DNA from 2 places in the Streptomyces sp. NPDC013157 genome. Region 1 is predicted to be linked to the other one. Evidence: riboswitches for the same ligand, from Rfam matches in the RefSeq annotation. Region 1 holds a riboswitch; the other holds the start of a gene.
What was found. A riboswitch is a leader RNA that binds a small molecule or an ion and turns the genes downstream of it on or off. The one in region 1 is predicted to bind S-adenosylmethionine.
Positions count from the first base shown of each region.

Region 2: it holds a riboswitch for S-adenosylmethionine, as region 1 does, so the genes downstream of both, thrC (threonine synthase) here and ACFY6U_RS07600 (putative leader peptide) in region 1, are expected to answer to the same signal.

Region 1 is NZ_JBIBAK010000002.1:492,947-496,949, reverse strand. It holds gene ACFY6U_RS07610 (ABC transporter permease) at 1-405, opposite strand, end outside; gene ACFY6U_RS07605 (ABC transporter substrate-binding protein) at 409-2,028, opposite strand; gene ACFY6U_RS07600 (putative leader peptide) at 2,249-2,365, opposite strand; SAM riboswitch class IV at 2,400-2,513, opposite strand; gene ACFY6U_RS07595 (hypothetical protein) at 3,211-3,801, shown strand; partial or broken gene ACFY6U_RS07590 (2OG-Fe(II) oxygenase family protein) at 3,863-4,003, shown strand, end outside.
Region 2 is NZ_JBIBAK010000009.1:226,329-230,331, forward strand. It holds gene groL (chaperonin GroEL) at 1-254, opposite strand, end outside; gene ACFY6U_RS26605 (cold-shock protein) at 575-781, opposite strand; gene ACFY6U_RS26610 (ubiquitin-like small modifier protein 1) at 1,250-1,525, opposite strand; gene thrC (threonine synthase) at 1,569-2,852, opposite strand; SAM riboswitch class I at 2,871-3,032, opposite strand; gene ACFY6U_RS26620 (glucosyl-3-phosphoglycerate synthase) at 3,190-4,003, shown strand, end outside.

The DNA of each region.
Region 1 (4,003 bases):
TTGCCGCAGCCACCGCCGCGAGGTGTACGTCGCCACCACCGCGAGGCCGCCGCCGAGGACCACCGCCAGCAGCAGCGCGGCACCGGTCAGCTGGAGTGTCTGCGGCAGCGCGTCGGCGAGCGTGGAGGTCACCGGGCGGCCGGTGGAGACCGCGTCGCCGAAGTCCCCGCGCACCGCCCGGCCCAGATACTCCGCGTACTGCACCAGCACCGGCTTGTCGAAGCCGTACTCGTGCCGCAGCCTGGCGAGTTGGACCGGGTCGACCTCCCCCGTGTCCATCCCGGCCCCGGCCATCGCCGAGACCGGGTCACCGGGCAGGAAGTCCAGTACCAGGAACGACACCGTGTAGGCCGCCCACAGCACCCCGACCGCCTGCGCCAGCCGTTTGATCACATAGCGGCGCATCGGCTACCCGATCCAGGTGTCGTGCAGCTGGACGCGGCTGCCGGAGTCGAATTCGAGATCGTGCACCTTCTTCGAGACGCCGAGCTGGGTCTGGAGCTCCACCACCGGCACGTTGTACGCGTTCTGCACGATCAGCTGCTGCGCCTCCGCCACCAGCTGCTCGCGCTTCGCGGGGTCCGTGGTCGCGGCCTGCGCGGACAGTGCCGTGTCCAGCGAACTGGCGGGCAGGTGGTAGAAGTTGCCCAGCTGGGAGGAGAAGGAGCTGCGCAGGATGTCCGGGTCGGCGCGGGTCACGTTCCCCCACACCACGTCGAAGTCACCCGACTGGAGCGTGGTGGCGAACTGGGTGACCGGGAGCTGCTTGAGCACCACGTCGATCCCGACGGCCTTGAGCTGCTGCTGGACGAGTTCCAGCGCGGGCTGGTTGGTGGCCGCGTTGGGGAACCAGCTGATGGTCAGGGTCAGCTTCTTGCCGTCCTTGGCGCGGATGCCGTCGCCGGCCGCCTTCCAACCGGCGGCATCCAGCAGCGACTTCGCCTTGGCCGTGTCGAGTGCGAGGTCCGAGGAGAGATCGGTGTAGTCGGGCGTGGTGTGCGCCAGGATGCTGGTCGCCGGCCGGGTGCCGGTCGGGAAGACCGTGTCGGCGATCTGATTCCGGTCGATGGCGGCCGAGATCGCCTGACGGACCTTCGCGTCCTTCAGCAGGGGCCGGGAGTTGTTCAGCCCGAGACCGAACACCACACCGGGGTTGGCCCGGCTCTGGAGGGTGACCTGGCCGCCCTTGAGGGCCGCCTCGTTGGCCTTGCCGACGCTGCTGATCGCGTCCACCTGCCCGGACTGGAGACTGCCGGCCCGCACCCCTGCCTCGGGCACGACCTTGAACACCAGCTTGTCCAGGTAGGCCTCGCCCTTCTTCGACCACAGCGAGGAACCCCAGTCGTACCCGGTGCGCCTGTCCAGGGTGATCGACTGGTTCTGCACGTACTGCTTGAGCACGAACGGCCCGGACCCGACCACCCCGTCGCTGCACTTCTGCTGCGGGCTCTTCTTGACGCTCGCCGAGGACTCGATCCCCAGCGAGTGGGTCGAAGTCGCCTGGAGGAACTGGGCGTTGGGCTGCTTGAAGGACACCTTGACGGTGAGCGGGGCGACCACCGTGGTGCTCTTGACGCCGCTGAGATAGCCCTCGGCGAGGGTGCCCAGGGCGCCGAGGTTCGGCACCGCGTCGAAGTTGTCCTTGACCACCTGCGCGGTCAGCTTCGAGCCGTCGCTGAAGGTGACGCCCGACCGCAGGTGGAACGTGAACGTCGTCGCGTCGGCGCTGATGTCCCAGCTCTTGGCGAGCCATGGCACGATCTTGCCGGTCTTCGGGTCCTGGTCGGTGAGGGAGTCCACGATCTGGCGCACCGAGTAGATGGTGTCGTTGCTGCCGACCTGCTGCGGGTCCACGCAGCCGGCGTCGGATCCCACCGCGAAGGTCAGGGTGCCGCCGGACTTCGCCTGGCCGCTTCCGCCGCCGGAGCCGTCGTCGCCCGAACCGCACGCGGTCAGCAGGACGCTGGTGGTCAGGAGCGCGGCCAGGGGCGCCCATCGGGAAGGTCTGAAATCCGGAAGTGCAGTCACGGAGGGCTTTCTCCTACTCGTGTCACCGGGGCACGACCGCGCACGGATGTGCGCAGGCATGACGGTGTGTGCGGCCCGGGCGGATCGACTCCGGCCGGGGATGCGCTGTGCAGACAGGGAGTTGGCATGCGGACGACACCGGGAACCGGTGGCGAGCGGGAAGGGCGGCGCGCAGGGGCCGGGGCCGGTGACGGACGTCAGCCGGCGGCGGCCGGGCCGGTCAGGCCCGACAGAGGCAGCTGGTCGAGCGCTTCAGATCGATGTGGCGCCGGCGCGAGAGCCGGGAGTACGCCGTGGCGTCGGTGAGGGAGGCAGCAGAGTCGTCGCTGTGCCGCATGCCGAACCTCCCCGTCTCCGGCCCCGGTCACGGGGCCACGCGCTTGCGGGAGTCATCGGTGACCCCGCCGGGCTTTCACCTGGAGCACCCCACCGCGCGGGAGGGTTGCCGGTCAGCGAGCCAGGGCTTGACGCTGACACTCAATGCCGTTGGTGATGCTACGGATCGATTTTGTCGTACGTCAATGCCGCAATGTGACGCCCTGTTCGGGAGAACGGGGTCGTCTCACGTGCCGGGACGGATGGTGGACGCACCTTGTTCCGTGTGCTTTGATCCGGCCATGGAGACCGCAGGTCAGGCACGCACGCTGCTGCTCGACCCGTTCTGGTCGGGCCTCCGCGCCGACCAGTTCGACCAGACCTGTCGCTGACCACTCGCTCCCCGTCGCATCCGCCTCCGCCGCGCCGCGCCCTCACCTGGCTCCGGACCGGCGTCGCAGGCATCCCCCGACGCGCCCGCGTCCAGCCCCCGCCCGCTCGGAAAGAGCCGCATGGTCGTCAACAGCACTGCCACCGGGAGATCACGGACGTCGTCGACACCGCCCGCGCGCTGTGGGACTCCTGGGAGGACGACGCGGTCGTCAAGGACGTCGCCACCGGCCGCTTCCCGGACCCGGTCCGCGTGCACCACATCGATTTCGAGGGCGCCGGCTTCTCGGTGAAGGGCCCCCTGATCACCCCCCGCCCACCGCAGGGACAGCTCGTCGTCCTCGCTCCGGACGCGCTGGACATCGACGAGCGCGCCGACGTGGTCCTGGTGGCCCGCCCACGCCCGCCGACATCGCCGCCCGCGCCGCCACCGCCCGGGAGGCCGGTGCACCCCTGGTCTTCGCGGAGGCGGAGGTGGTGCTCGACACGGCAGTCCCGGCCGCCGACCGGCTGGCCGGACTGGACAGCCTGGCCGCCTGGCCTCGGACCGGCCGGCTGCGCCACGTCGGCTCCCCGGAGGCGCTGACCGAGCTCCTGGCCGAACTCGTGCGGTTCGTCGACGGCGTACGGCTGCACCCGGCCGTCCTCGCCGACGACCTGCCGGTGCTGACCGACCGGGTGCTGCCCGCCCTGGTCACCGCGGGACTCCACCGACCGTCCCGCCCCGGCGACACCCTGCGCACCACGCTCGGCCTGCCCCGCCCCGCCAACCGTTTCGCCGCCACGACGGTGTCGATCAGGCAGTTGGTGCTGGAGGTGGCACCGGGACACCCCGCGTTCGTCGGCACGCCGTCGGCCGTCGCCGACGAGTGGACCCGCTACGTCACCACCCGTGCCGTCGACGGTTTCAACCTCCTGCCGCACCTGCTCCCGTCATCGGTCACCGACGTCGTCGACAAGCTCGTTCCGGAGCTGCAGGCCCGCGGGGTCTACCGCACCGAGTACCGGGGCACGACCCTGCGCGAACACCTGGACCTGCCTCCGCTCACCGGGGCCCAGGCCGACTGAGCGAACGGAGGAGACGGGCCGGGGCCGAGGCGCCACCCCCGGCCGCCGCTGTCCAGCCGCAGTGGCCGTGCCCCGCGCCGTCAGCCGCTCTCGGCCGGTGCCGGTGCCGCGCGCAGCCGGAAGCCGGCTTCGTACCGTCGGAGAAGGTGACACCCTTGCACAGGGTGACCACCCAGGGCGACGCAACGGTCTCTTCCCGGAA
Region 2 (4,003 bases), on a different contig from region 1:
CCGGCGACGTCGTCCGTCTTCTTGGCGACTTCCTTGACCAGCTCGGCGCCGATCTTCTCGTACGGGTCCTCCAGCTCGATCTCCTTGGCGATGGACACACCATCGTTGGTGATCGTGGGGGCGCCCCACTTCTTCTCAAGGACGACGTTGCGGCCCTTGGGGCCGAGGGTGACCTTGACGGCGTCGGCGAGCTGGTTCATACCGCGCTCAAGGCCGCGCCGCGCCTCCTCGTCGAACGCGATGATCTTGGCCATGTGAAGTGGTCCCTCCAGGACTGGGGGTGAGTCTTCGGACCGCGCCCGCGCCCGCGACGGACGGCTCGCCGACCCGTGGGTTCCTTGCCCCACCCGGCCTGCGGGCCTCACCGACCCGGTCCTTCGTTGTCACTCTCACCTTCAGAGTGCTAACGCCAATGATTAGCACTCGCCCATGCCGAGTGCAAGCGCCTCCCGGGGATCGGCCCCCGGAGTCAGGCCCCCGGGCATGCGCCGGGCATGCCGAAGGGCCCGTGCCCCGGGAGGCACGAGCCCTTCGAAGAAGTACAGAAGAACGTCGCTGTCAGTCGGCGCGTGCTTCAGCCGGTCGCCAGCCGGACCATGTCCGCCTGCGGCCCCTTCTGGCCCTGCGAGATCTCGAAATCGACCCGCTGACCCTCTTCCAGGGTGCGGTAGCCGTCCATCTGAATCGCGCTGTAGTGGACGAAAACATCCGCACCACCGTCGACCGCGATGAAGCCGTACCCCTTCTCCGCGTTGAACCACTTGACGGTGCCCTGAGCCATGCCTAACTCCCCTATTACTGGCCCTTGCACAGATCCACACTTCGCGGATCCGGGTCAGACCTCACCCCCCATTGGTTGGGGGCGTGCGCCGGAACGCGTCGACCGCGGCTGAATGTATCTGTCCAACTGCCGTCTGCAACAGGTCAATCGGACGAGAATTCTGGACGGAAGGGGTCCGGAATGTAGCAAGAATTCGGCCGAATTCAGGGCAAGTCGGACCCCATAAAGGCCACAAAAGCCGCATATAACCCGCACACTTTGGCTACTTCTTGTCGGGCTCGCGGTATCGAATACGGGGCTCCCGACCTGGAGATCGGGACCGTGTTCCCCAACTCTACCGCGCTCAACCACACAGAATTGCCCCCTCCGCTTCTCTCACGGAGGGGGCAATCAGATGAACAGTCGGTGATCGGCGTTACCGAAGGTAATGTTCGGTCATTCGATCAGCCTGTCAAGCAGGTCGGCAGGTCAGCCGCCCGCGACGGCCGGGATGATGGAGACGCCGGCCCCGTCCGGGGTGGCGGTCTCCAGGCCCTGCTCGAAGCGGACGTCGTCGTCATTGACGTACACGTTGACGAACCGGCGCAGCTTGCCCTGGTCGTCGAGAACCCGCGCGGAGATCCCGGTGTGGTTCTTCTCCAGGTCCGAGATGACCTCGCCGAGAGTGGCGCCCTCGGCGGCGACTTCGGCCTGACCACCGGTGTAGGTGCGCAGGATGGTGGGGATGCGAACGGTGACGCTCACGTTTTTACCTCCGGTCTGGGCAACGCCCTATTTCTCGGGGGACTCAGGCGAGCCCGGCCTCGCGGAAAGACTCCAGATTCGGGCGAATGGTCGCGGTGAGTCCAGTCCCCGCCACTGCGTCCAGCGTCTTCAGCCCATCACCAGTGTTGAGTACAACGACCGACTTCGCCGGATCAATCAACCCATTCTCAATGAGCTTTTTGGTGACTCCAACCGTCACCCCGCCGGCGGTTTCCGCAAAGATTCCCTCGGTCCGCGCGAGCAGCTTGATGGCGTCGACGACCTGCTCGTCGGTGACGTCCTCCACCGCGCCGCCGGTGCGCCGCGCGATGTCGAGGACGTACGGCCCGTCGGCCGGGTTGCCGATGGCGAGGGACTTGGCGATGGTGTTCGGCTTCTGCGGGCGGACCACATCGTGGCCCTCCTTGTAGGCCACCGACACCGGCGAGCACCCCTCGGCCTGGGCACCGAAGATCTTGTACGGCTTGTCCTCGACGAGCCCGAGCTTGATCAGCTCCTGCAGACCCTTGTCGATCTTCGTGAGCTGCGAGCCGGAGGCGATCGGGATGACCAGCTGGTCCGGGATCTCCCAGCCGAGCTGCTCGCAGATCTCGTACGCCAGGGTCTTGGAGCCCTCCGCGTAGTACGGCCGCAGGTTGACGTTGACGAAGCCCCAGCCCTCGCCGGCCGAGTCGCCGATCAGCTCGGAGCAGAAACGGTTCACGTCGTCGTAGTTGCCCTCGATGCCGACGAGCTCGCCGCCGTAGATCGCGGCCATGACGACCTTGCCCTGCTCCAGGTCGTGCGGGATGAACACGCAGGAGCGGAAGCCGGCCCGGGCGGCGGCGGCGCCGACCGCGCCGGCCAGGTTGCCGGTGGAGGAGCAGGAGAGGGTGGTGTAGCCGAAGGCGCGGGCGGCCTCGACGGCCTGGGCGACGACGCGGTCCTTGAAGGAGTGCGTCGGGTTGCCGGAGTCGTCCTTCACGTACAGCCCGCCGGTCACCCCGAGCTCACGGGCCAGGTTGTCGGCCTTGACGAGCTTGGTCCAGCCGGGGTTGATGTTCGGCTTGGTCGCCACGTCCGCGGGGACGGGCAGCAGTGGCGCGTAGCGCCAGATGTTCGCGGGACCCGCTTCGATCCGCTTCCGCAGCTCCTCGGTGTCGTACGCCGAGAAGTCGTACGCGATCTCCAGCGGGCCGAAACACTCCTCGCAGGCGAACACCGGGCCGAGCGGCACGCGGTGACCGCACTCGCGGCAGCTGAGGGCTGCGGCGGGGCCGAGGTCGACGGTGGAATCCGTGGTGCTTGCAACAGTCTGCACAGCCATGTGAGGCGAGGCCCTTTCTCCTCATCTTCCTCACGACGCATCTCGCCGTGAGACGGATTTGGCACCTTCCCTAGCCGGGAGCCTCGCGGACGATCGACACTGATCGGCGATCTACGAGAACCGACTGGAGGGTTGCCGGGGCTTCAACGGGCCGTATCCCTCTGCCCCTCTGGATGAGCGGTATGCGGTTGTCGACGCCGGGTGACCCCAGGACATGCGATGGTCATCGGCGTTGTTCAAGACTGTAACCGAAGGCCAGGACAGTTGAGAGAGTCGTCCGTAACGCGAGATGGATCACACGTCGTCGTGTGGCCGTGACAGTGAGGAGCCGCTGACCGTGCTGGAAGAAGTCGAGCGCTGGCTGGCCACCCGCTCCTGGTCCGTATCCGATCGTCCGCTGCACCGGATCATGGCCGCCAAACGGTCCTCCGGGCAGACGGTCAGCGTCGTGCTGCCCGCGCTCAACGAGGAGGAGACCGTCGGCGACATCGTCGCGATCATCCGCCACGACCTCATGCAGCAGGTGCCGCTCGTCGACGAGATCGTGGTCGTCGACTCCGGCTCCACCGACCGCACGGCGGCCGTCGCCGCGGCGGCCGGCGCCCGCGTCGTGCACCGCGACGCGATCCTGCCCCGCATCCCCGCCGTACCCGGCAAGGGCGAGGTCCTCTGGCGCTCCCTCCTGGTCACCACCGGGGACATCGTCTGCTTCGTCGACGCCGACCTGCGGGAGTTCTCCTCCGACTTCGTCACCGGCATCGTCGGCCCGCTCCTCACCGACCCGGACGTCGACCTGGTCAAGGCGATGTACGACCGCCCGCTCGGCGGCGCCGCCGGACAGGGCGGCCGGGTCACCGAGCTGATGGCCCGTCCGCTGCTGAACATGCACTGGCCCCAGCTGGCCGGCTTCGTCCAGCCGCTCGGCGGCGAGTACGCGGCCCGCCGCTCGCTGCTGGAGCAGCTCCCCTTCCCGGTCGGCTACGGCGTGGAGCTCGGCATGCTGGTCGACGCCCTGCACCTGGTCGGCCTCGACGCCCTCGCCCAGGTCGACGTCGGCGTCCGCAAGCACCGCCACCAGGACGGCCAGGCCCTCGGCCGGATGTCCGCCGCGATCTACCGCACGGCCCAGCTCCGGCTGGCCCGCGGCCACC